Regions from separate parts of the Streptomyces griseochromogenes genome, predicted to be linked through region 4. Evidence: riboswitches for the same ligand, from Rfam matches in the RefSeq annotation. Region 4 holds a riboswitch; each other region holds the start of a gene.
The links. A riboswitch is a leader RNA that binds a small molecule or an ion and turns the genes downstream of it on or off. The one in region 4 is predicted to bind cobalamin.
Positions count from the first base shown of each region.

Region 1: linked by a shared signal. The riboswitch ahead of AVL59_RS06880 (ribonucleoside-diphosphate reductase subunit alpha) and the one ahead of metE (5-methyltetrahydropteroyltriglutamate--homocysteine S-methyltransferase) in region 4 are both predicted to bind cobalamin.
Region 2: linked by a shared signal. The riboswitch ahead of AVL59_RS38735 (prenyltransferase/squalene oxidase repeat-containing protein) and the one ahead of metE (5-methyltetrahydropteroyltriglutamate--homocysteine S-methyltransferase) in region 4 are both predicted to bind cobalamin.
Region 3: linked by a shared signal. The riboswitch ahead of AVL59_RS25635 (hypothetical protein) and the one ahead of metE (5-methyltetrahydropteroyltriglutamate--homocysteine S-methyltransferase) in region 4 are both predicted to bind cobalamin.

Region 1 is NZ_CP016279.1:1,468,264-1,472,938, forward strand. Features, by position in the region: gene AVL59_RS06880 (ribonucleoside-diphosphate reductase subunit alpha) at 1-2,206, opposite strand, end outside; cobalamin riboswitch at 2,332-2,456, opposite strand; gene mctP (monocarboxylate uptake permease MctP) at 2,623-4,251, opposite strand; gene AVL59_RS06890 (DUF3311 domain-containing protein) at 4,248-4,511, opposite strand; gene AVL59_RS06895 (GntR family transcriptional regulator) at 4,648-4,675, opposite strand, start outside.
Region 2 is NZ_CP016279.1:8,907,048-8,911,722, forward strand. Features, by position in the region: gene AVL59_RS38720 (helix-turn-helix domain-containing protein) at 1-346, opposite strand, end outside; gene AVL59_RS51050 (ATP-grasp domain-containing protein) at 597-1,640, shown strand; gene AVL59_RS38730 (phosphotransferase) at 1,642-2,313, opposite strand; cobalamin riboswitch at 2,366-2,501, shown strand; gene AVL59_RS38735 (prenyltransferase/squalene oxidase repeat-containing protein) at 2,615-3,838, shown strand; gene AVL59_RS38740 (SCO2322 family protein) at 3,835-4,470, shown strand; gene AVL59_RS38745 (energy-coupling factor transporter transmembrane component T) at 4,628-4,675, shown strand, end outside.
Region 3 is NZ_CP016279.1:5,978,599-5,983,273, reverse strand. Features, by position in the region: gene AVL59_RS25640 (molybdopterin-dependent oxidoreductase) at 1-1,976, shown strand, start outside; cobalamin riboswitch at 2,092-2,213, shown strand; gene AVL59_RS25635 (hypothetical protein) at 2,355-2,705, shown strand; gene AVL59_RS25630 (enoyl-CoA hydratase/isomerase family protein) at 2,734-3,852, shown strand; gene AVL59_RS25625 (acetyltransferase-like protein) at 3,958-4,675, shown strand, end outside.
Region 4 is NZ_CP016279.1:2,594,789-2,599,463, forward strand. Features, by position in the region: gene metE (5-methyltetrahydropteroyltriglutamate--homocysteine S-methyltransferase) at 1-2,145, opposite strand, end outside; cobalamin riboswitch at 2,312-2,509, opposite strand; gene AVL59_RS11045 (3-hydroxybutyryl-CoA dehydrogenase) at 2,521-3,393, opposite strand; gene aceB (malate synthase A) at 3,390-4,675, opposite strand, start outside.

The DNA.
Region 1 (4,675 bases), 1.1 Mb from region 4:
CGTACGCGTACATCGAGGAGAGCTTGCCGATGGTCGGCGTCTCCAGGAACAGGTTCAGGGACTGCGCCTGGTCCAGGAACGGGGTGCGGGCCGCGGCCATGTCGATCAGGCCGCGCTGCGGGATCTCCCACGCCGTGCGGTACAGCGCCCGCACATCGGCCGGGATCCACACGAAGTCCTGGACGGAGCCGTTGGAGTCTCGCAGTGCCTCACGGGTGCGCGCGTCCCAGACGCCGAGCTCCTTCAGGTCCTTCACCAGGTACGAGTTGACCTGGAGGAACTCGCCGGACAGCGTCTCGCGCTTGAACAGGTTGGAGACCTGCGGCTCGATGCACTCGTACACGCCCGCGATGGAGGCGATGGTCGCGGTCGGGGCGATCGCGAGGAGCAGCGAGTTGCGCATGCCGACCGCGGCGATCCGCTCGCGCAGGGCCGCCCAGCGCTCGGGCCAGTTCAGCTCGACGTCGTAGTGGTCGGGGTGCAGGACGCCCTGGGCGGTACGGGTCTTCTCCCAGGCCGGCAGCGGGCCGTTGCGCTCGGCGAGGTCGGCGGAGGCCTCGTACGCGGCGAGCATGACGCGCTCGGCGATCCGCGTGGACAGGGCCTTGGCCTCGGGCGAGTCGAAGGGCACGCGCAGCTTGAAGAAGACGTCCTGCAGACCCATGGCGCCCAGGCCCACCGGACGCCACCTGGCGTTGGAGCGGCCCGCCTGCTCGGTCGGGTAGAAGTTGATGTCGACCACCCGGTCGAGGAAGGTGACGGCCGTGCGGACCGTCTCGTCCAGGCGCTGCCAGTCGATGTCCCCGTCGCTGACGAAGGCACCGAGGTTGACCGAGCCCAGGTTGCAGACCGCGGTCTCCCCGTCGTCCGTGACCTCCAGGATCTCCGTGCAGAGGTTGGAGGAGTGGACGACATGGCCCGCGGTCGCCGTCTGGTTGGCCGTGCGGTTGGCGGCGTCCTTGAAGGTCATCCAGCCGTTGCCGGTCTGCGCGAGGGTGCGCATCATGCGGCCGTACAGATCGCGGGCCGGGATGGTCTTCTTCGCGAGGCCCGCCGCCTCAGCCTTGCGGTAGGCGGCGTCGAACTCCTCGCCCCACAGGTCGACCAGTTCCGGCACGTCCGCCGGGGAGAACAGCGACCATTGCGCGTCGGCGTTGACCCGGCGCATGAACTCGTCCGGGATCCAGTGCGCGAGGTTCAGGTTGTGGGTACGGCGGGCGTCCTCACCGGTGTTGTCCCGCAGCTCCAGGAACTCCTCGATGTCGGAGTGCCAGGTCTCCAGGTACACGGCCGCGGCACCCTTGCGCCGGCCGCCCTGGTTCACCGCGGCCACCGAGGCGTCCAGGGTCTTCAGGAACGGGACGATGCCGTTGGAGTGCCCGTTGGTGCCGCGGATGAGCGAACCGCGGCTGCGGATACGGGAGTAGGACAGCCCGATGCCGCCGGCGTGCTTGGAGAGGCGGGCGACCTGGTGGTAGCGGTCGTAGATGGAGTCCAGCTCGTCCAGCGGGGAGTCCAGCAGGTAGCAGGAGGACATCTGCGGGTGGCGTGTACCGGAGTTGAAGAGCGTGGGGGAGGAGGGCAGGTAGTCGAGGCGGCTCATGAGCCCGTAGAGCGCCGCGACCTCGTCCACCGCGCGGGCGCTGTCGTCCTCGGCGAGGCCGGCGGCGACGCGCAGCATGAAGTGCTGGGGCGTCTCGATGACCTGGCGGGTGATCGGGTGGCGCAGCAGGTAGCGGCTGTGCAGGGTGCGCAGGCCGAAGTAGCCGAAGCGGTCGTCGGCCGCCCGGTCGACCAGGGAGTCCAGGCGGGCGGCGTGCAGCCGGGCGAACTCGGCGGTCCGGTCGGCGATGAGACCCTCGCGGTGGCCCACGGCGACGGACTCGGTGAAGGACGTCACGCCCTGCGAGGCGGCCTCCGCGCGGATGGAGAGGGTCAGCAGCCGGGCGGCCAGCCGGGAGTAGGCCGGGTCCTCGGAGATGAGACCGGCGGCCGCCTCCGTGGCCAGCTCGCGCAACTCCGCCTCGTCGGCCCGGGCGGACCGGCCGCGCAGCGCGGCCGCGGCGACCCGGCCGGGGTCCGCGTCGGGGAGATCGGCGGTCAGCTCGGTCAGGGTCCGCAGCAGCGCGGTACCGGGACCGTCCGTCTCCACCGGGGCCTCGGTAGCCTGGATGGCTGAAGCCGGGTCGGCTGGCGCGATGGTCACGTGGGGCTCTCCCTCGCTCGGCACGGGGCCTTGCGGAGGGCAGGGGGCAGCACGAGCGCGCGGGGCGTCGCGTCCACCGACCCGCTCCACGAGGCCCGGACGTCTCAAGGCACCCGCGCCGGACGGCCGGGTGCGCGCTGCCGACAGGTCCTCGGACTGACACAGGCGTGCGGATGCACGCAAGTACACCGTTGCGGGACAGTTCCGGATTCGCACCGGATTCCCCTGCGGCGACAGCGAGGACGAGCATACATCTAGTGCCGGGCTGTCGTGTCACCCCCAGATGTTGTGTCTGTTGCGTGTTGTGGCGGCTTCAGAGTGTCAACAGCGGGCCGCCGTGGTACTTGTTGTCGGCGGCCCGCTGCGGGTGGATCGTGGTTGCTCGCGCAGTTCCTCGCGCCCCTTCAGGGCGCGTTTCAGTGCCCGGCGTCCGCCGTGGCCGGCGGGAGTTCCACCTGAACTCCCGGCTCGCCCGCGTCCGCCGTGTAGTCCTCCGGGCGGGTCTCGTCGAGCCCCTCGGGGGCCTTCAGGGCCTTCAGGACGACGGTGAGGACCAGCGTGACGAGGACGTTCAGGACGAAGGCCGTCAGGCCGATGTAGCCGATCTCGCCGATGCCCGGGATCTCCTTGGCGTTGCCGCCGAAGTGCTTCTGGGTCGGGGAGGCGATGCCGTACGCGGCGAACGTGCCGTACACCATGCCGACCGCCCAGCCGGCCAGCAGCGCCCAGCGGTGGAACCAGCGGGTGAACAGGCCGCCGACCAGGGCCGGGAAGGTCTGCAGGATCCAGATGCCGCCCAGCAGCTGGAAGTTGATGGCGACTGTCTTGTCCATGGTCAGCACGAAGACCAGGGCGCCGACCTTCACCAGCAGCGACACGAACTTGGAGACCTGGGCCTCCTGCTTCGGCGTGGCGTCCGGCTTGATGAAGTCCTTGTAGATGTTGCGGGTGAAGAGGTTCGCCGCCGCGATGGACATGATGGCCGCGGGCACGAGGGCGCCGATGCCGATCGCCGCGAAGGCCACGCCCGCGAACCAGTCCGGGAACATGTCCTCGAACAGCTGCGGGATGGCCAGCTGCCCGTTGGTGACCTTCACCCCGGCCGCGACCGCCATGAAGCCGAGGAGGGCCAGCAGGCCCAGCATCAGCGAGTACAGCGGCAGGATCGTGGTGTTGCGCCGGATCACCTCACGGCTCCTGGACGACAGCGTCGCGGTGATCGAGTGCGGATACATGAACAGCGCGAGCGCCGAGCCGAGCGCCAGCGTGGCGTACGTCCACTGGCCCGCCCGAGGCGGGGCGAGCACGCCGCGCGGCTTGCCCGTCGCCGGGTTGACTTGGCTGAAGGCGTGGCCCGCCTTGGCGAAGACGTCGTCGAACCCGCCCAGCTTGATCGGGATGTAGATGATCGCCACCGTGATCACGATGTAGATCAGCGCGTCCTTGACGAACGCGATCAGGGCGGGGGCGCGCAGACCCGAGGAGTAGGTGTACGCCGCCAGCACGCCGAAGGCGATCAGCAGGGGGAGGTCCTTGACGAACCAGTTGGTGTTCTCGCCGCCGCCCACGCCCATCACGTCCAGCACGGCCTGGATGCCGACGAGCTGGAGCGCGATGTACGGCATCGTCGCGAGGATGCCGGTCAGCGCCACGGCCAGCGACAGGCCCTTGGAGCCGAAGCGGCCGCGCACGAAGTCCGAGGTCGTCACGTAGCCGTGCTTGTGGGACACCGACCACAGGCGCGGCAGGAACGTGAAGATCAGCGGGTAGACGAGGATCGTGTACGGGACGGCGAAGAAGCCCGCCGCGCCCGCCGCGTAGACGGCCGCGGGCACGGCGACGAACGTGTACGCCGTGTAGAGGTCGCCGCCGAGCAGGAACCAGGTGATCCAGGTGCCGAACGACCGTCCGCCCAGGCCCCATTCGTCCAGGGAGTGCTCGTTGTCGGCCCTGCGCCAGCGGGCGGCCAGGAAGCCCATGACCGTGACGGCCAGGAAGAAGAAGATGAAGACGCCGAGCGCGACGCCGTTGACGCCGTCCTTCACTTCGCCGCACCCCCGTTCGCGCCCTTGCGGGCGCGCTGGTCACGCTGCCACAGCCGGTACGCCAGCATCGTGAGCGCGGTGGAGATCAGCACCCACAGCATCTGGTACCAGTAGAAGAACGGGATCCCGATGAAGGCGGGATCCGTCTTGGCGTACGAGCCGACCCACAGCATCGCCACGAAGGGTGCGACGAGGCACAGGCCGATGATCACGCGGGCCGGTGTCACGACCGGTGGTCTCACTTCAGGCGTTTCGGACATGCCACGGCTCCGTCCCCTCACTGATCACCTGTGTAATGCGCAGGCAATCTAGGTGACGGTGTCATGGATGCGGAAGACCTCGTCCGCATGTCGGTATGTCGATTTGGAGGTTGAGTCGTGAAGACCTCAACTCCGCCTAGTCCTGCGGGCGCTTGAGTCTCGCC
Region 2 (4,675 bases), 6.3 Mb from region 4:
GCAGCCGGTCGGCGTGTTCGAGGCTCGGCATGCCGCTCTTGCGCCACTCGCTCAGCCACTGCCGGCTGGTTCCGGCGATCCTGGCCAGCTCGTCCAGCGAGTACCGCTTGCCGTCGGGGCGGCGCCGGGTCTCCCTGATGAAGTCCAGCCGCTGCCGCACCCGTTCGGCGAGGCACGCCTCAGGTGCCCGGCCGCCCGAGAGCAGCTCGACGACGACACCTACGGGAATGCCGGTGCGATGGGAGAGGTCCGCCACATCCAGGACCTCCGGCAGCCGGCCGGGTCGGCCGGTCAACTCCCCCAACCGCTCCAGCGCAGCGGCCAGCGGGGCATAGACGTCACTCACCGCGGTCCCCCCCCTGGGCGTGTCGTCCGTTCGGTGCTGAGCTGACGCGAGGCTACCCGGTCACTCGTGCCCCGACCAGATGTGACAAGGACGCCTGCTGAATTAGGCAGTAATCGTTGACAGTTGAGGGCGCGGTGGGTGAGGATCTAGGCACAGAGAGCAAGATCGACCCGCCTCGGGTGCTGCCTATGGGGGAGCAGCATCCGGGGCGTTCCTCTGTCCGCCTTATCCCCACGGAGGTGAGGCGACCATGCCGCATCCCGTTCTTCTTCTCGGGGTCGGCCGGTGCGCCGCGTACGGCGAGTTCGCACTGGCGCGGATCGCGGCGGCCCACCCGGTGGTACTGGCGGGCACCGCCCCGCCCGGCTGGGCGCTTCCCTACCTGGCGGGCCATATCGCGGCCGACCCCGGGCAGGAGCCGGACGCGGCGGAGGCGGTGGCGCGGCAGGCGGCCCGGCTCGGGGTGGTCGGCGTGCTGACCTGGACCAGGGCGCGACTGCCCGCCGCCGCACGGATCGCCGCACGGCTGGGGCTGCCCGGCATCCCTCGGGAGACGGCCGCCGCCTGCGCCGATCCGGCGGCGTCACAGTCGCTGCTGGCGCGGCACGGGGTCGCGCCTGCGGGCCGGGACGACACCGAGGGACCGCTCGTCTCCGCCGAGGCCGTCGTCCTCGACGACGAGGTCCGCATCGCCGCGCTCACCCGTACGACCCCGGGTCCGCCGCCCGCCCGGCAGCCGCTGCGGCATGCCGTGCACGCCCACGACGGGCTGCTGCACAACCCGTTCCTGCGGCAGACGGTGGAGCGGACCGTCACGGCGCTGGGTCTCGCGCACACCGTCGCGCACATCGGCCTGCGGCTCACCGCCCGCGGCCCCCGCGTCACCGACGTCGTCCCGCACCTGCCCGGCGATCTGATCCCGCTGCTGGTCGAGCGGGCCACCGGTGTCGATCTGGCGCGGGCCGCCGCGGCCCTGGCCACCGGCCGGCTTCCGGACGTGGCCCCGACCCGGCAGCGGGCGGCCGCGATCCAGTTCGCCTACCCGGCCACGACCGGCCGTCTGACCCGGCTGGACCTCGACCCCGCCGTCGCGTACGAACCGTCCGCCGAGCGCATGGTCCTCACCCGGCAGACCGGCGACCAGGTCACCGCGGCCTGGCACGCGGGCCCCGCAGACCGGCTCGCGCACTGGGTGACCGAGGGCGAGGACCCACCCGAGTGCGCCCGCGCACTGCACCGGATGGCGGACTACCTGGACGTCACCGTCACCTCACAGGAAACCCGGGCCGCCTGACTCAAGAAAGCCGGCCCACCGTCCGGATCAGCCGCTCCGCGTCGCCCAGGGCGTCGATCTCGCGGCGGCTCATCGTCGGATTGGCCGCCCGGCGGCGCAGGGCCTCGGTCAGTCCGTCGTCGGTGAGGCCGCAGGAGTCGGCGAGCAGGGCCGTCAGCATGGCGAGGGCCCCGTCGGCGAGCGGTTCGCCGACGACGGCCACCTGGGCGAGGATCACCGCGGACATGCCCCAGTCGAGGGCCGGTTCCCCGTCCTCGGTGTTCGACCAGTCGATGACCCGGGGCCCGTCCGAGGTCAGCATCACGTTGTCCGGATGCAGGTCGAGGTGGAGCACTCGCGCGTCCGGCGCGGCCGCGTCCCGGCCCGGTACGGCATGCAGCCGCCGCAGCAGCCCGGCCAGCAGCGTGCCCCCTTCCGCCGCGCCGATCCGGCCCTCGGCCAGCGCGCCCAGCATCGTCGGCCCCTCCAGCCGCTCCATCACCAGGTCGGTGCGCGAGCCTGAGGGCCGCACCCGGGGCACCGGATACCCGTGCCGCCGTACGTGCTCCATCACGGCCCCCTCGGCGGCCGCGTCCCCCCAGCCGTCGCGGTCCCGGCGCAGCACCCAGCCTTCGTCGATCTCGTACACATCGGCCGAACGGCCCGATCCCAGCAGTCTCCCCGTCACCGTCATGACCGTGACCCTAGTCACCGCTCCCGTGTGCCCACAGCCACCCCTCGGCCCGCGCACGGCTGCCGGTAAAGTGAGCGGGTCGTCATCACACCCGTACAGGGGGAAGCCGGTGCAATTCCGGCGCTGACCCGCAGCCGTGAACCGTCCCCCGGGCGGTGAGCCGGACCGCCCCGTACGGACGTTGACCGGCTCGCGTGCGCGGCGGCCCGTCGCGCACGGCACCGTCGAGGTTTACGGAGCCGAGCCGCCCGGGGGTTCCCGTGCGCTGCCGGTTCCCCACAGGGAGAGGCAGTCGCCGACCATGAACGTCCGCCGCAGTGCCGCGGCTCTCGCCGCCATAGGCGTGCTGGCCGCCGCCGCACCCGCCACGGCCGCAGGCCCGTCCCCCTCCCCGAAGGTGGCCGTCCCGTCCGGACTGTTCGGCAAGGGCGACCCGACGTACGACGGGGTGTGGCGCCAGTCGTTCGCCCTGCTCGCGCAGCACACGCTCGGCGAGCGTCCCTCCGCCTCGGCCATCAACTGGCTGGTCGGGCAGCAGTGCGACGACGGATTCTTCCCGGCCTTCCGCGCGGACCCGTCCAAGCCCTGCCTGGGCAAGGACGGCGCCCAGGCCGACATCGACGCCACGGCCGCCGCCATCCAGGCACTGCAGGCGCTCGGCGAGCACGACGGCGAGGTCCACAGGGCGGTGGGCTGGCTGAAGGGGATGCAGAACAAGGACGGCGGCTTCGGCTTCTCCATCGAACAGCCCAGCGACACCAACCACACCGCCGACGTCATCGGCGCGCTCTCCGTAGCCGGTGAGAACGTCACCGCGCTGCGTTCCGAGGGCAAGACCCCGCTCGAAGCGCTGTCCGAGTTGTCCATCCCCTGCTCGGCGGACGGCGGCGGCGCGTTCGCCTACCAGCCGGACAAGAAGGGCAAGTTGGCCGCCAACGCGGACGCGACGGCGGCCGGGGTGCTGGGCGCGCTCGGCAAGGGTTTCGTGATCGAGCCCGGCAAGGCCCGCGACAAGGCGCCCGCCTGTACGGCCTCCGGCAAGCCCACCCCGGCGCAGCTGGCGGACAACGCCTCCGCGTACCTCGCCCGCACCCTCGCCAAGACCGGCCACCTCACGTCCTCCCTGGCGGGCGCCAAGGACCAGCCCGACTACGGCAACACCGCGGACGCGGTCGTCGCACTCGCCGCGACCGGTTCGACTGCGCAGGCGAAGAAGTCGTACGCATGGCTGGAGAAGAACGCGGGGAACTGGGCCGAGCAGAGCGGTCCGGCCGCCTACGCCGAGCTGATCTTCGCCGCGCACGCGATCGGCGCGGACCCGCACGACTTCGGCGGTACGGACCTGGTCCGGGCGCTCGACGCGACGGGACCGGCGACGCAGACGGCGAAGGCGACGCATTCCGAGGCGAAGCAGGGCAAGCACGACTCGGGGACGAAGGTCTGGTGGATCGTCGGCGTGGGCCTGGTCGCCGGCATCGGCATCGGCTTCCTGCTCAGCGGCCGCCGGAAGCGGCAGCAGCCGTGAGCGCCGTCCGCCGTGCCGCTGCCCTGCTCGTCGCCGCGTTCGTCCTCGTGGCCGGTGCCGCGCAGGCGCAGGCCGCCGCTTACCGCTACTGGTCGTTCTGGGAGCGGGACGGCGGCCGCTGGACGTACGCCACCGAGGGCCCCTCGACCGCCCGGCCCGACGACGGTGCCGTCCAGGGCTTCCGCTTCGCGGTGAGCGAGGACTCCGCGGACGCGAGCCGGCCGCGCGGCACGGCGGACTTCGCCACGATCTGTGCGGGGACGCCCGCGAAGCCGGGTACGAAGCGGGTGGCTCTCGTCATCGACCCCGGCACGGAAGCGGACGCGCCGTCCGGCGAGACACCGCCCACCCGCCGCACGGCCTGTGCCCGCGTCGCCCCCGACGCGACGACGGCCGAGGCGCTGGCGAAGGTGGCGGATCCCCTGCGCTACGACACGAACGCCCTGCTGTGTGCGATCTCCGGGTATCCGCGCAAGGGGTGCGGAGAGTCTGCCGACGGCACGGCGAAGAAGGGGGCGCAGAAGAAGGAGTCTGACGGTGGTCCTTCGCTGGGGCTGCCGATCGGTGTGGGCGTGGTCGTACTCCTGGCGGTCGCGGCGGTGTGGCAGTCGCGGCGGCGCGGGAATGCGTAGCGGTGGTGAGCCGGAGCGCCGTTGGCCCTCGGACCGTCGTCCGACTGCGGGTCCGCGGTGGCTGGTCGCGCAGTTCCCCGCGCTCCTGGGGAGTCGCAGTCGCCGCGGCCGTACAGCGCACCCCATGGGGGAGGCACCCCGCCGGCGCGGGCGAGCGATGCCGACCCCCGGCCGGCGCCAACGCCGCGAGCCGCTCCACCCCGGT
Region 3 (4,675 bases), 3.4 Mb from region 4:
AGGCCACCACTCCGCCATCGGCCGCGTCGGCCCTTCGACCGCCCGCCTCCCCTGCTGCCCATTCCTCTCCCAACCCGTTCGGGCTGGAACCCGCGCCCCTGCCGGTCCTCACCGAACACGAACGCCGCTATCTGACCGGCTTCCTGGCCGGCATCCCGTTCGGCGCGCCGGGCGTACCGGTGCTGCCGCCGGACGCCCCTTTCAGCCCGGAGCACGCCCTGTGGGTGAACGGTGCGCTGGCCGGGATGTACTCCAGAGCGGAGGCGACGCATTCCACCGCGCACGGCATCGACGGCTCCCCGCGGTCGTCCGCCCCGTCCGCGGACGCCCCGCGCCGCCAGGTCGTGATCCTCTGGGCGTCGCAGACCGGCAACGCCGAGGAGTTCGCGATCGCCGCGTCCGAGAGACTCACCTCCGACGGCCACTCCGCCGCCCTCCTGCCCATGGAGGAGGCCGACCCCGCAGCGCTGCCCTCCGACGCCGACCTGCTGCTGATCACGAGCACCTTCGGCGACGGCGACGCCCCGGACAACGGCGCCGAGTTCTGGGACGCCCTCGCCTCGCCCGACGCCCCGCGCCTCGCGGGCAGGCGCTACGCCGTCCTCGCCTTCGGCGACTCCTCGTACGACGACTTCTGCGGCCATGGCCGCCGTCTCGACCGGCGCATGGAGGAGCTGGAGGCGATACGCCTGGCCCCGCGCACCGACTGCGAACCGGACTTCGAGACCGAGGCCGGGGCCTGGCTCGACCAGGTGCTCACTGTGCTGAAGAGCCCCGAGCACCCGGCCTCCGATCCCGCCTTCGATCCGGCGCCCGATCCGGCCCCCGCCACCCCGGCGGCTCCCCGCCCGAGCCGTTCCGCCCCCGTCACCGCCCGCCTGACCGGAAACCGCCTGCTGAGCCTGCCCGGTGCGGTCAAGGAGGTGAGGCGCTTCACCTTCGACACGCGTGACAGCGACACCCCGCTGGTCTACGAGGCCGGGGACGCCCTGGCGGTGCAGCCGGTCAACTGGCCGGAGCTCGTGACGGAGTGGCTGGCCGTCACCGGCCTGGACGCGGACGCGGCCGTTCGGGTCACCAACGCCGGGGACGTGCCCTTCGCCGAGGCACTGCTGCGCCATCTGGACATCACCCGTATCACTCCCGGCCTGCTGCGCTTCGTCGCCGACCGCGCCCGCGACCCGCGCGAGCTGCGCAAGCTGCTGCGGCAGGACAACAAGGGGGAGCTGGCCCAGTGGTCCTGGGGCCGCCAGGCCGTCGACGTGGTCGCCGAGTTCGGAATCCGGGCCGGGGCACAGCAATGGGCCGACGTGCTGGGGCGCCTGCAACCCCGCATGTACTCCATATCCTCCAGCCCCCTGACAGACCCTCACCTCGTCTCGCTGACCGTCTCCGTCGTCCGCTACGAGAACCTCGGCGGCCGCCCCCGACAGGGCGTGTGCTCCCCGTTCCTCGCCGACGCCGAGCCCGGCACACCGGTTCCGGTCCGCGTCCAGCGGGCGTCGCACTTCCGCCCGCCCGCCGACCCCGCAGCACCGGCCGTGATGGTGGGCCCCGGCACCGGCGTCGCGCCCTTCATCGGCTTTCTGGAGGACCGCCGGGCCCGCGGCCACCACGCGCCGAACTGGCTGTTCTTCGGCGAACAGCGCCGGGCCGCCGACTTCTACTACGAGGAGGAGCTGACCGCGTTCCTCGCCGACGGCACGCTCACCCGTCTGGACACCGCCTTCTCCCGCGATCAGCGCGCCAAGATCTACGTCCAGGACCGGATGCGCGAACACGGTGCGCAGCTGTGGTCCTGGCTCCGGGACGGCGCCCATCTCTACGTCTGCGGCGACGCCTCCCGGATGGCCAAAGACGTCGACCGGGCCCTGCGGGAGACGGCCGTCGTCCACGGCGGCCTGGACGAGGCCGAGGCGGCGGCGTACGTCAAACAGCTCGCCGCCGACAAGCGCTACGCGCGCGACGTGTACTGACCACGACGGCCGGGGCCGCCGCGTCGGCCGGTCCGGGTGCCCGGGTCGTCGTCGCGAGGATGACGGGAGCTGGTCGGCGATGGAATGATGATCCGCGACAAGGCGACGGCGATCCGAGGAAGCCGGTGTGAATCCGGCGCGGTCCCGCCACTGTGATCGGTGAGCGAGTTCCGACAGGCCACTGTCCGCGAGGGCGGGAAGGCCGGGACGAGCGACGACCCGAGAGCCAGGAGACTCACGCGGTCGCCTCCTCGACGGACACCGGGGCGGATTTCCCCGGGGGAGGAGTGGTTGACCGTGCCAGAGAACCTGGCGGAACCGGCATCCGGCGACGCGGTAGTCGTACCGGGGGCCGAACCGGCGCCCTGCCGTGTCGTCGTGTGCCGGGACTGCTGCTGTGGCAGTACCAAGGTGACCGGCGTCGATCACGCGGGGCAGACCGCGCGTCTGCGAGCGGAGGTTCCTGTGCGCATCTCCGCCTGCCTCGACGTCTGCGAACAGGCCAACGTCATCGTCGTACAGCCCTCCGCCGCCGGACGGGCCGCCGGCGGCCGACCGGTCTGGCTGGGACTCGTCAACGACCCCCACGCCACCGAGGACATCACCGACTGGGTACGCGCGGGCGGGCCGGGCATCGCACCCCTGCCGGAGATCCTCGATCTCTATGCCTTCACACCGCCGCGGCTCAGCGCGGCGACCCGGGACCGGCGCGGCGTGAGCCGTCGTTGAACCATCGAGACAAGGAACCGATGAGATCATGCGTGTCGATCGTGGCCCGCGGCCTGACGGAGGCGTTCGGACGACCGGTACCGAGGAATCCGTCCTGCTGCACACAGCCGGACGGGCCGCCCACATCACCCTCAACCGGCCGAAGGCACTCAACGCGCTGTCCCACGCGATGGTGCGCCGCATCGATGAGGCCCTGACCGCCTGGGAGCACGACCCGGCCGTGGAGACCGTGGTCATCACCGGGGCCGGGGAGCGCGGTCTGTGCGCGGGCGGCGACATCCGCGCCGTCCACGACGACGCGCGCGACGGCGACGGCACCGCCTCGGCCGCGTTCTGGCGCGACGAGTACCACCTCAACGCCCGCATCGCCCACTACCCCAAGCCCTACGTCGCCGTCATGGACGGCATCGTCATGGGCGGCGGCGTCGGCATCTCGGCGCACGGCAGCGTACGGATCGTCACCGAACGGTCGAGGGTCGCCATGCCCGAGACCGGCATCGGCTTCGTCCCCGACGTCGGCGGCACCTACCTCCTCTCCCTCGCCCCGGGCGAACTGGGCACCCACCTCGCACTGACCGGCGCACAGATCGGCGCCGCCGACGCCCTGCTGTGCGGGCTCGCCGACCACTACGTGCCGTCCGACGCGCTCCGGGCCTTCGTCGCCGACCTCGCCGACCTGACCGTGGAGCAGGTGCTCGCCCGTCACACGCAGTCGCCGCCCACGGGCGAGTTGGCCGGCCGGAGGGAGTGGATCGACGCCTGCTACGCCGCCGACACGGTGGAGGAGATCGTCCGGCGGCTGCTCGCCCATGGCGACACGGCGGCGAAGGAAGCAGCGGAGACCCTGCTCACCAGGTCGCCCAGCGCCCTGAAGGTCACCCTGGCCGCCCTGCGCCACGCCCGGCGGCTCGGCTCGCTGGAGCGGGTTCTCGACCAGGAGTACCGCGTCTCCTGCGCCGCCCTGAGCACTCCCGACCTGGTGGAGGGCATCCGCGCCCAGGTCATCGACAAGGACCGCAACCCCCGCTGGTCGCCCGCGACCCTCGCCGAAGTGACCGACACCGACGTCGAGCGCTGCTTCACCTCCCTCGGCGAACACGAACTCGGCCTCGCCGGGCCCGGCACGACTCCCGAGGCGGCCCGGTGAGCTGAACCGACGTGTTCACCGGACGGCCGGCACGAGCCGCCGTCGAGGGGTAAAACCGCTGGCCAAGAGGGTGTTCCCATGACAGGGTTCCCCACCGTGACAGACATGGACAGCATCTTGATCACCCCGCTCACCGAGCGTCCGTCATTGACGTCCCGGCTCTACGAGATGACCGAGACGTGGCCCGCTTTCATCCCTCAGGATCTGGTCGCGGGCGCCCTGTTGAGCCGGGTGGCCGAAGACTTCCCCGAGTACTGCGTGGTGGCGACGGACGGCGACCGCGTAGTGGCACGCGGGTTGAGTGTGCCCTTCGACGCCGGGCTCGACGGCCGTGAGGAGATGCCGGACAAGGGCTGGGACCAAGTGCTCGTATGGGCCTACCGCGACCGGCACCTCGGGAACGCGCCGACGACAGCCAGCGCGCTGGAGATCACGGTGGACACCGAGTACCTCGGCCGTGGTCTGTCCTACCGCATGCTGACCGCGCTGCGGGACGGCGCCCGACGACAGGGCCACGACGCGTTGCTGGCCCCGGTCCGTCCCACGGCCAAACACCTCGAACCACGGGTCCCCATGGCCGACTACATCCGCCGGCGGCGCGAGGACGGACTGCCTGCCGACCCGTGGCTGCGCGTGCACGTCAAGTCCGGTGGCAGCGTCGAGAAGGTCGCCACGGCGTCGATGACGGTCAGCGGCTCCCTGGCCCAGTGGCGGCAGTGGACCGGCCTGCCCTTCGACAGTGACGGGGACATCGACGTACCGGGCGCCCTCGTCCCGGTCCACTGCGACACCGCACATGACCGCGCGGTCTACGTCGAACCCA
Region 4 (4,675 bases):
GCTGGGCACGCGCGGCGAGTGGATGTCGTAGACGCCGGGTCCCGCCTCGCGCGGGTAGCCGTGGGCGGCGAGTTCACGGGCCACCTGCATGTGCGAACGGGCGGCCTCCAGGCTGATGACGTCGGCGTCGAGATCGTCGATGGCCTGGACGATGTCGCCGAACTCGGCGTAGCACATATGGGTGTGGATCTGGGTGTCCGGGCGGACGCCGCTGGTGGTCAGCCGGAAGGCCCGCGTGGCCCACTCCAGGTACGCGGGGCGGTCGGCGGCACGCAGGGGGAGGGTTTCGCGCAGGGCGGGCTCGTCGACCTGGATCACCGAAGTACCTGCCGCCTCCAGGTCGTTCACCTCCTCGCGCAGGGCGAGGGCCACCTGGCGGGCGGTGTCGGCGAGGGGCTGGTCGTCGCGGACGAAGGACCAGGCGAGCATGGTGACGGGACCGGTGAGCATGCCCTTGACCGGGCGGTCGGTGAGGGACTGGGCGTACGTCGTCCAGCGCACCGTCATCGGCTCGGGGCGCGAGATGTCGCCGGCCAGGATCGGCGGCCGGACGTAACGGGTGCCGTAGGACTGGACCCAGCCGTGCTGCGTGGCGAGGTAGCCGGTGAGCCGCTCGGCGAAGTACTGGACCATGTCGTTGCGTTCGGCCTCGCCGTGCACCAGGACGTCCAGGCCCGCCTTCTCCTGGAAGGCGATCACCTCGCGGATCTCCGCCCCGACGCGTTCCTCGTATCCGGCGGTGTCGATGCGGCCGGCCCTCAAGTCGGCGCGCGCGGAGCGCAGTTCGCCGGTCTGCGGGAAGGAGCCGATGGTCGTGGTGGGGAGCGCGGGGAGGCGCAGGTGGGCGCGCTGGGCCGCGGCCCGCTCGGGGTATGGCCGGCAGCGGCGCGCGTCGTCGTCCGTGACGGCGGCGGTGCGGGCGCGCACGGCCGGGTCATGGGTGATGGGCGAGTGTGCGCGGGAGGCCAGATCGGCCCGGTTCGCCGACAGCTGCGCGGTGATCGTGTCGGTGCCGCGGGCCAGGCCCTTGGCGAGGGTGACGATCTCGGCCGTCTTCTGCCGGGCGAAGGCGAGCCAGCGCAGGATCTGCGGCTCGATGTCCCGCTCGGCCGCCGCGTCGAGGGGGACGTGCAGGAGTGAGCAGGAGGCCGACACGTCGACCCGGTCGGCCAGGCCGAGCAGGGTGCCGAGCGTGGCCAGGGAGGCCGACAGGTCGTTGCCCCAGATGTTGCGGCCGTTCACGACACCGGCGACCAGCCGCTTGCCGGGCAGTCCGCCGACGGCCGCGAGCGCGTCCAGGTTGGCGGCGGCCGCCTCGGTGAAGTCCAGGGCCAGGCCCTCCACCGGTGCCTTGGCCAGCACCGGCAGGGCATCGCCGAGCCGGTCGAAGTAGGAGGCGACCAGCAGCTTGGGCCGGTCGGTGAGGGCACCGAGATCGCGGTAGGCGCGGGCGGCGGCGTTCAGTTCGGCCGGGGTACGGTCCTGGACCAGGGCCGGCTCGTCGAGCTGCACCCACTCGGCACCGGCCGCGCGCAGGTCGGCGAGGACCTCGGCGTACACCGGGAGCAGACGGTCCAGGAGGGTGAGCGGCTCGAAGTCCGCGGACACCCCGGGCGCGGGCTTGGCGAGCAGCAGGTAGGTCACCGGGCCGACCAGCACGGGACGTGCCGTCAACTCCAGGGCGAGGGCTTCCTTCAGCTCGGAGACCTGCTTGCCGGAGTCGGCCGCGAACCGCGTGTCCGGGCCCAACTCGGGCACGAGATAGTGGTAGTTGGTGTCGAACCACTTGGTCATCTCCAGTGGCGCGACTTCCTGCGTGCCGCGGGCCATGGCGAAGTAGCCTTCCAGCGGGTCGGCGGCGACGGCCGCCCGGTGCCGGTCGGGGATCGCGCCCACCATGACGGTGGTGTCCAGGACGTGGTCGTAGTACGAGAAGTCACCGGTCGGGACCTCGTCGACGCCGGCCTCCGCCAGCTGCCGCCAGTTGGTGCGACGCAGTTCGGCGGCGGCCGTGCGCAGGGCGTCGGCGGTGACCCGGCCCTTCCAGTGGCCCTCGATCGCCTTCTTCAGCTCCCGGCCCTGGCCCTGGCGGGGGTAGCCGTACACGGTGGCCCGTGCTGCCGCGGCTGCGGACTTGGTGGTCACGGAGATCTCCTTCGCGAGATGAATCCCTGAGATCCCGGGGACGGGACGAGAGCGCGAAGGGGTGACGTACCGGACGGCAGCGGCCGTCGGCCGTCCGTTCGGTCACGCACGCCGACCCGCCCTCGAGGTCACCGGGATTCCGCGCACGAGTCGTCCCGTACGCGGGCAGTTGGCAGGTCTTCGGACTCGCGGGCACGTCCTCATGGGGGAGGACACCTACTGGCCGTCGCTTCCCAGACCCTGTACATCGGGCCCAGTGCGTATGACGGCGGTCGTTCCCGCTCACCGCTGCGGGGCAGTCCCGGATTTCCACCGGGTTCCCTCTTACGACGCGTCCCGCCTGGCTGACGGGGCGAACCAGCTGCACCGGCCACCCTACGGGGTCGGGTCGTACATGTGGAATCCCCGACCGGCCTTGCGGCCCAGCAGCCCCGCTTCCACCATCCGCTGCAGCAGCGGGGGAGGGGCGTAGAGGGGTTCCCTGAACTCGTCGTACAGGGACTCGGCGATCGAGGCCACGGTGTCGAGCCCGATCAGGTCCGCCAGCTTCAGCGGGCCCATGGGGTGGGCGCAGCCCAGTTCCATGCCGGCGTCGATGTCGGCGGCGGTGGCGAAGCCGGACTCCGTCATACGGATCGCCGAGAGCAGGTACGGGACGAGCAGCGCGTTGACGACGAAACCGGCCCGGTCCCGGGAGCGGATGACCGTCTTGCCGAGCGTGAGCGCGGCGAACTCCTCGACGACGGCCGCCGCTTCGGGCGCCGTGTGCAGGGACGTCACGAGCTCCACCAGGGGCAGTACGGGGACAGGGTTGAAGAAGTGCAGACCTACGACCCGGTCGGCGCGGCTCGTGGCCATGCCGAGGCGCATGACGGGGAGGGAGGAGGTGTTCGTGGCCAGGACGGCCTCCGGGTCCTCGACGATCTTGTCGAGGGCCGCGAACACCTCCGCCTTGGCGTCGGCGTTCTCGACGACGGCCTCGACGACCAGCTGCCGGTCGGCCAAGTCCGCCGGCTCGCCGGTGAAGACCAGGCGGGCGAGGGCGTCCTGTGCGGCGGACCGCTCCAGCTTGCCCCGCCGTACGGCACGCTCCAGGGAAGCCGCCACCCGCTCCCGCGCGGCGTGGGCGGCCGTGGCGTCGGCCTCGCAGACGATCGTGTCGATCCCGGCCCGCGCGCACACCTCGGCGATGCCCGCGCCCATCTGGCCGCCGCCGACCACTCCGACACGCCGGATGCCGCCGCTCATGACCGGGCCTGCGTCCGGCGCACCAGGTGGCGGGCATAGGCGTCCGGGGTGAAGAAGAGCGGCAACTCACCGGTCAGTGCCGTGCGTTCGAAGAGGGCCCGGACCTCCTCCACGGGTGCCCACGGGTACTCGGCGCCCAGCGCCGCGAGTTCCTCGTCGAGCAGCCCGAGGACCGTCTCCCGGTCGATCACCCGGTGCCGCAGCCACTGCCAGATCTGCACCCGGGCGATCTCGGCGGTGGCCGCGTCCTCCATGAGGCCGCTCAGCGCGACGGCGCCCTGCCCGCGCAGCCAGGCGGCGAAGTAGCGCAGGGCGACCGAGATGTTGGTCCGCACGCCCTCCGCCGTGGGCGGCCCGCTGATCCGGCGCACCGAGAGCAGATCCGCGGCCGTCACCTCCACGTCGTCCCGCGTCCGGTCGAGCTGGTGCGGACGCTCGCCGAGGACACCGTCGAACACCTCGCGGCACACGGGTACGAGTGCGGGGTGCGCGACCCAGGAGCCGTCGAAGCCGTCCTCGGCCTCCCGCTCCTTGTCCAGCCGGACCTTGGCGAGCGCCGCCTCGTGGGCGGCCGGGTCCTTGCTCGGCACCTGCGCCGCCATACCACCGATGGCGTGGGCGCCGCGGCGGTGGCAGGTGCGCACGAGGAGTTCGGTGTACGCCCGCATGAAGGGCGCGGTCATCGTCACCTTGGCCCGGTCCGGCAGCAGGAAGTCGGTGCGGTGGCCGAAGGTCTTGATCAGGCTGAAGAGGTAGTCCCAGCGGCCCGCGTTGAGACCGGAGCTGTGCTCACGCAGCTCGTAGAGGATCTCCTCCATCTCGAACGCGGCGGTGATCGTCTCGATCAGGACGGTGGCGCGGATCGTGCCCCGGGGGATGCCGAGGAGTTCCTGCGCGGTGACGAAGACGTCGTTCCACAGTCGGGCCTCGTAGCGGTTCTCCAGCTTCGGGAGGTAGAAGTACGGGCCGTGACCCGCGTCGATCTGCCGCTGCGCGCAGTGGAAGAAGTACAGGCCGAAGTCGACGAGCGCGGCGGGCACGGGGCGTCCGTCGTACTCCAGGTGCTCCTCGTCGAGGTGCCAGCCGCGCGGCCGTACGACGACGGTGGCGAGCCGCTCCCGCCCGTCGAGCCGGTACTCCTTGCCGTCGTCGGCGGTGAAGTCGATGCGCCGCTCGATGGCGTCGAGCAGGTTCAGCTGCCCGTCGATCACATGGCGCCAGGTGGGCGCGGTGGCGTCCTCGAAGTCGGCCATCCACACCTGGGCGCCGGAGTTGAGGGCGT